Linked DNA regions of Lewinella sp. 4G2. The protein of the gene in region 1 interacts with the protein of each later gene in a pairwise test. Links are inferred from orthologs where the notes say so. Each region holds a gene or a part of one and is shown on either strand. Other genes may lie near its edges.

Evidence for each region.
Region 2: the proteins of A3850_RS15500 (region 1) and A3850_RS05605 interact in binary tests that used the Escherichia coli proteins (3 or more experiments, as listed by UniProt). The link is inferred for Lewinella sp. 4G2 from one-to-one orthologs.

What each region holds. Positions count from the first base shown.
Region 1 is NZ_LVWJ02000014.1:3,782,671-3,785,851, reverse strand. Bases 109-2,969 are described here. They hold A3850_RS15500 (nucleotide exchange factor GrpE), read left to right. Parts: upstream 109-1,171; coding sequence 1,172-1,768; downstream 1,769-2,969. Other genes in these bases: dnaJ (molecular chaperone DnaJ), read left to right, coding at 1,857-2,969; A3850_RS15505 (O-methyltransferase), read right to left, coding at 167-1,018; A3850_RS15510 (NUDIX domain-containing protein), read left to right, coding at 109-163. In the rest of the region: more of A3850_RS15510, read left to right, coding at 1-108; more of dnaJ, read left to right, coding at 2,970-3,008; A3850_RS15490 (gliding motility lipoprotein GldH), read left to right, coding at 3,083-3,181. UniProt on the Escherichia coli protein: Participates actively in the response to hyperosmotic and heat shock by preventing the aggregation of stress-denatured proteins, in association with DnaK and GrpE. It is the nucleotide exchange factor for DnaK and may function as a thermosensor.
Region 2 is NZ_LVWJ02000014.1:1,044,940-1,048,259, reverse strand. The notes cover bases 265-3,264. They hold A3850_RS05605 (Nramp family divalent metal transporter), read left to right. Parts: upstream 265-1,167; coding sequence 1,168-2,361; downstream 2,362-3,264. Other genes in these bases: A3850_RS05600 (carbon-nitrogen hydrolase family protein), read left to right, coding at 2,367-3,264; A3850_RS05610 (DUF2891 domain-containing protein), read left to right, coding at 265-1,171. Also shown: more of A3850_RS05610, read left to right, coding at 83-264; more of A3850_RS05600, read left to right, coding at 3,265-3,305. UniProt on the Escherichia coli protein: H(+)-stimulated, divalent metal cation uptake system. Involved in manganese and iron uptake. Can also transport cadmium, cobalt, zinc and to a lesser extent nickel and copper. Involved in response to reactive oxygen.

The DNA.
Region 1 (3,181 bases):
TTTCCGCAAGAAGATCCTGGCTATGAACTTATTACGCGATCTTGGTCAAGTCCAGCAAAACGTAGCCCACCGCCCGGCTAAATTGTATGAGTTCGACGAAAGTCGTTACCGCGCCCTTGAAAAGTCTGGGTTCAACTTTGAAGTCAAAGAGAACCGGCGTTGATGCCTAACCTGTTGCATTGAAAAATCCCAGGCGCCAGGGCTTGTAGCGCGTAGGAATCAGCGTTACGTGAGGCCCCCGCAGGCCGGGCTCAAAAAAGAGTAGTCCAAAGTGGTAGGTATCCACCGAGGCCGTCACTTCGGGGAGTTTCTTCAATTCCGCCCAGGCGCTCTCCATACCCTCCGACCAGTGGATGTCGGCAATTACGAATACACTTTTGTCCGTCCGCGCCCGCAACAACTGGCGGACGTAATCAAGGGTAGCAGCGTACCGGTGGTCCCCATCAATGAATACCAGATCGTAAGGTGTAGCGGCGGTGGGCGGATTTTGCCGTAGCCAGTTACCGAATAACGCGCAGTGTGCCGCTGGCTGCACCCCGGCTCGCTGGAAAGTCTCCTGCGCCAAATTGGCTACCTCCGGGTTGCCTTCGACGGTAACTACCCTCGCCTGCGAATCAGGCTTGGCCAGGTACAGCGTACTAATACCAGCGTTCGTACCAAACTCCAGAATTCGTTCTGCCCTCAGCCACAATGCCAACCTAAATAGAAAGCGGCCGGATGATTCTCCAATTGCATTGGTCGCCACCAGCGACCGGGCCGACCGCTTCGTACGCCCCCTGGCAATGGTTTTACTAGGTGCTCCCTGGCTGAGAAGCTGGATGCTGCGCCTATCGTGGCGCCAAGACTGCCGAACCCGACTGATCTCCGTAAACGCGTGGTAGTACCGATCATCTCGGTAAACCTCATTGATGAAGGATACAATTTGGGGAGAATGCACGTCGTAGCGCGTGACGGCTGACCAGTACCAGCGGCAGCTGGAGACAATCCGAAAGAGCCAGTAAGAGACGGACGCGCGCATGGCCGGCAAAGGTAGCCCGTGCCCTGCGATCATTGACGTAATTCTTTGGTTTGAGGTAGGTAGACAACTTATTTTAAAACGGACTGACAATCCGGCACACCGCCGGTGGTGGTCTCACATTTGCAAACTTCTAAAAGCTAAATTTTATACCAAATGGGAAAGAAGAATACCAACAACGAGCCAATTGTAGATGAGGATCTCCTTAAAGATGCCGGCCTCGACCTCGACGGCCAGCAAGTAGCCGACCAGATTGAGGAGGAGATTGAGGATTTTCAAGAACCCGCAGCCTCCGCGAGTAACGATAACGTGATTGCCGGCCTCAACCAGCAGATTGCCGAGAAGGATGATCGCCACCTCCGCCTGTACGCCGAGTTTGAAAACTACAAGCGGCGCAGCCAGCGGGAGAAATTGGACCTGATGGAAACTGCCGGCCGCAAAACCATGCTGGCCCTGCTTCCCGTACTCGATGATTTTGACCGTGCTGTAAAGCAGGCAGAAAGTGACGAGGACACTAAAAAAGTGTGGGACAGCGGCGTTGGTCTGATTCACAAGAAATTGCTGAATTCACTATCCGGCCAGGGGCTGAAGCCAATGGAATCCAACGGCGAAGACTTCAATGCAGATCTGCACGAAGCCATCACCGAAATTCCTAGCCCGGAGATGTCCGGCAAGGTGGTCGATACCGTGGAACGCGGCTACACCCTCAACGGCAAAATTATTCGCCACGCCAAAGTGGTCGTCGGAAAATAAAGCTGGACGCTTTCACTGTTTACGCATCCCAATACTATAGGGGGCGATGATAAGACCTGCCTCCAATTTACGAGGCTAAAAATGACAAATGGCTAAGAGAGATTATTACGAAGTACTGGGCGTGGGTAAGAACGCCGACGCTAAAGAACTGAAGAAGGCCTACCGTAAACTGGCCATGAAATACCACCCCGACCGTAACCCGGACGATAAGGTGGCCGAAGATAAATTCAAGGAAGCCGCGGAAGCTTACGACGTCCTCGGCGACGAAGACAAAAAGAGCCGCTACGACCGCTTCGGCCACGCGGGCGTTGACCAGCAACAAGGCGGTTTCGGCGGCGGTGGGATGACGATGGACGACATCATGTCCCAGTTCGGCAATATGTTTGGCGGTGGTGCTGCTGGGGGCGACTTTTTTGGTGGCGGCGGCGCTCGTCGCCAGGCCCGTGGTGAGCGTGGGTCGAACCTCCGGATCAAAGTTTCCCTGACACTCGAGGAGATCGCCACTGGCGTGACCAAGCGGATCAAGGTGAAGCGTCAAAAGCAGTGTGACGTCTGTGACGGTTCGGGCGCCAAGGACTCTAGTAGCGTATCCAGCTGTACGACCTGTAATGGCGCCGGTGTCGTCCGTCAGGTACGGTCCACCTTCCTGGGCCAAATGGCCACGACGACTACTTGCCCCACCTGTTCGGGCACGGGTACGGTCATCAAAGCCAACTGTACCAACTGTAAAGGAGAGGGCCGCACTTACGATGAGGACACCATCGAAGTCAATATCCCCGCCGGCGTGGAAGAAGACATGCAGCTCAGCATGCGCGGTAAGGGTAACGCCGGGCGCCGCGGTGGCCCCGCCGGAGACCTACTCATTAATATCAAAGAGAAGCCACACGAATTCCTGCAGCGGGATGGCCAGAAATTGATCTACGACCTCTACCTCAATTTTGCTGATGCCGCGCTGGGCACCTCCGTTGAAGTACCCACCATCACCGGAAAGGTTAAGATCAAGGTACCGGCCGGCACGCAATCCGGAAAGATCTTCCGCCTCCGCGATAAAGGTCTGCCAGCCCTTCAGGGGTACGGCAAAGGGGATCAATTGATTCACGTCAATCTATGGACGCCCAAGAAGCTGAACAAGGATGAAACGGAACTGCTGGAGCGCATGCGCGATATGGACAACTTCAAACCGCAGCAGCAGAAAGGCGATAAAGGCTTCTTCGAGAGAATGAAGGAGTACTTCAACTAAACCACTAAGCGTTGAGGAGGGCAAGCACAGTGTGTTTGCCCTTTTTCCTTTTGATCCAAATGGTCCCACGATCCATGAAAACAGTCCTGCAATTTGCTAGCGCCGCGCTCTTACTCTTCTGCCTATCCGCTTGCGGCCCAATTGTTATGTACGAATACCAACAAGCCACCAAT
Region 2 (3,320 bases), 2.7 Mb from region 1 along the record:
TAAACCCGACAGAGAGGTCAGGAGCCGAAAACTATAATCAACTAACTTCGCCCTAAACCAACACCCGCCACCCTAAAGCGCCATGCTCCGCTACCTCCCCCTCCTCCTGCTGCTAACCGCCTGCACCGCAAACGACACCACGCCGGAAACCGAAACACCGCCTATGCCTACCGTCCAGGAATTGACGCTAGCCGAGGCCAACCGCCTGGCCGATTTACCGCTGGAATGCCTGCAGCAACCACTGCCGTATAAATCTGGCGTGATCCTCGCTAAGGAGGAGGATTTGGCGATGCCGCGCACCCACCACCCGGCGTTTTACGGTTGCTTTGATTGGCATTCGGCCGTCCACGGGCACTGGTCGTTAGTGTACTTGCTAAAACGGTTCCCCGAGCTGGAACGAGGCGAAGAAGCCCGCCGCAAACTCGCCGAAAACCTGACGGCCGAGAACATCCGCCAGGAGATCGCCTACTTCTCGATGAACAAGGAAAGCGCCAGCTTCGAGCGGACCTACGGTTGGGCCTGGCTCCTCAAACTCCAGGAAGAACTGGACGCGTGGGACGACCCCGCCGCCACCGAACTCGCCACCAACTTGCGGCCGCTGACGGGGTATATTTCTCAGGCCTACCAAACCTACCTGCCGAAACTTTCCTACCCCATCCGTGTCGGCGAACACAGCAACACGGCCTTCGGGCTCAGCTTTGCGCACGACTACGCCACGAGCGCCGGCGACGCTGCCCTCCTCACCGCCATCGAAACGGCCGCGCGCCGCTTTTACCTGGAGGACGCCGGCTGCCCCATCGGCTGGGAACCTAGCGGGTACGACTTCCTCAGCCCCTGCCTGCAGGAACTCGACCTGATGCGCAAAGTGCTGCCCGATGCAGAGTTCACCCCGTGGGCCAAGGCCTTCCTGCCCGGCCTGTTCGACGGCACATTGAATTTGGAACCCGGTCGTGTAAAAGACCGCTCGGACGGCAAACTCGTCCACCTCGACGGACTGAATTTCAGTCGCGCCTGGTGCCTGTATTCGATCGATGATCCCTACGCTCAGCGCATCGCCAACACCCACCTCGCCTACTCGCTGGAGAAGATCACCGACGGCGATTACGCCGGCCAACATTGGCTGGCATCCTTCGCCCTGTACGCCTTCGAGCAACAACGCCGCGGCCAGTGAGCCTCGGTAAATACTTCGGCCCGAGTACACTTGTCGCCGCCGCCTTCATCGGTCCGGGCACGCTCACGGTGTGTACCCTCGCCGGCGTAGAAACGGGGTACGAACTCCTCTGGGTACTCGCATTTTCCATCGTTTGTACGATCATTTTGCAGGAGATGTCCGCCCGCCTCGGCCTGGCGACGCAACGGGGATTGGGCGAAGCGATCCGCAAAGAATTTCCCGGCGGCCCGTCGCGGTGGCTGGTGTTTTTTCTCGTCATTGGGGCCATTCTAGTGGGCAACGCGGCCTACGAGGCGGGGAATATTTCGGGGGGCAACCTGGGTCTGGAGCTCCTCGTCGGCGAAGCCGGCGCTTATCCCTGGCTCATCGGCGTGCCCTGCGCCCTGCTACTTTTCCTGGGTGGTTATCGCTGGGTGGAGCGGCTGTTGATTGGCCTGGTCGTCCTCATGAGCGCCTGCTTTTTACTGACGACTGTGTTGGTCCAGCCCGATTTCGGGGCCATCCTGGCCGGCTTCGTCCCGAGCTTTCCCAGTGGCGATCGGCTACTACTGCTGATGGCGGTGGTGGGTACGACGGTTGTGCCCTACAACCTCTTTCTCCACGCCTCCACGGTGAGTAAAAAACACGGCCCGGAGGCGTCCCTGCGCGATCTCCGCATCGAAAACGCGGTGGCCGTCACGCTCGGCGGTCTGATCTCGGTGCTGATCGTGATCACGGCGGCGGCGTCCTCGGCGGAGGTCGGGTCCGTCAAGAATGCCGCGGACCTCGCCGTGCAGCTCGAGCCGGCCTTCGGCAGTTCAGCGCGGGTGCTCATGGGCGTTGGTTTGCTGGCGGCGGGCCTGAGTTCGGCGCTCACGGCTCCCCTCGCGGCGGCCTACGCGGCCCGGGGTTTATTCGGCTGGCCGGCGGACGATCGCGACCCGCGTTTCCGGGCCGTCTGGGCGGTCATTTTGCTCATCGGTATCGGCGTGGCGACGAGTGGTTTGCGGCCGCTCGCCATCATCCGTTTTGCCCAGGTTACGAACGCGTTATTGCTCCCGGCCATCGCCGTTTACTTGTTGTATTTGGCCAATTCCCGGTCCGTGATGGGCCGCCACGTCAACTCCCGGCTGGCCAATATCCTCGGCGGTTTAGTCATTCTCGTCACGCTGGGTTTGGCCGCGCGCACCTTCGTTTTACTCCTCAACTAAGCCCCATGAAAGTTGCCCTCGCCCAAATTTCCCCAGTCTGGTTGAACCGGTTAGCGACGACCGAAAAGATCGTTCAGTACATCCACGCGGGCGCTGCCGCAGGTGCAAAGTTGGTGGTGTTCGGGGAAACGATATTGCCAGGATACCCCTTCTGGCTGGACGGGACGGGCGGCGCACGTTTCGACGATCCCGTACAGAAAGATATTTGGGCCCACTACGCCACCGAAGCTGTACAACTCGAACGCGGGGATCTGGACCCCATCACCGAAGCGTGTAAGGACAAAAAGGTAGCGACCGTCCTGGGGATCGTCGAGCGGCCCCTGGACCGCGGTGGCCAATCCCTCTACTGTTCCCTCGTGTACGTGGATGCGGCGGGGGAGATCCGCAACGTCCACCGTAAGTTGCAACCCACCTACGAAGAGCGCCTCGTCTGGGCTCCCGGCGACGGCCACGGCTTGCGGACCTTCCCCATCGAAGGTTTCCAACTCGGCGGATTGAACTGCTGGGAAAACTGGATGCCCCTCCCCCGCGCGGCGTTGTACGGGCAGGGGGAGACCCTCCACGTAGCCATCTGGCCGGGGAATACCCGTAATACGGAGATCCTTACCCGGTTCCTGGCGCGGGAAGGCCGCAGCTACTGCATCTCCGTTTCCGGATTAATGCGGCGCTCGGACGTGCCTCCGGATACCCCCCACTACCAATTGATCGCAGATAACTTACCGGATATGCCCGCCGACGGAGGCAGCTGCATCGCCAACCCAGACGGCTCCTGGTTACTGGAACCTCTGACCGGCGAGGAAGGCCTCCGCTACGCGGTGCTCGACCCCTTGGCCGTAGTCCGCGAACGCCAAAATTTCGACCCGAGTGGACACTACAGTCGGCCGGATGTTACGCGGTTGGTGGTTGATCGGAAACGGCAAGGGGTCGTGAAGTTTGAAGATTGAGTTTGCCATAACCCT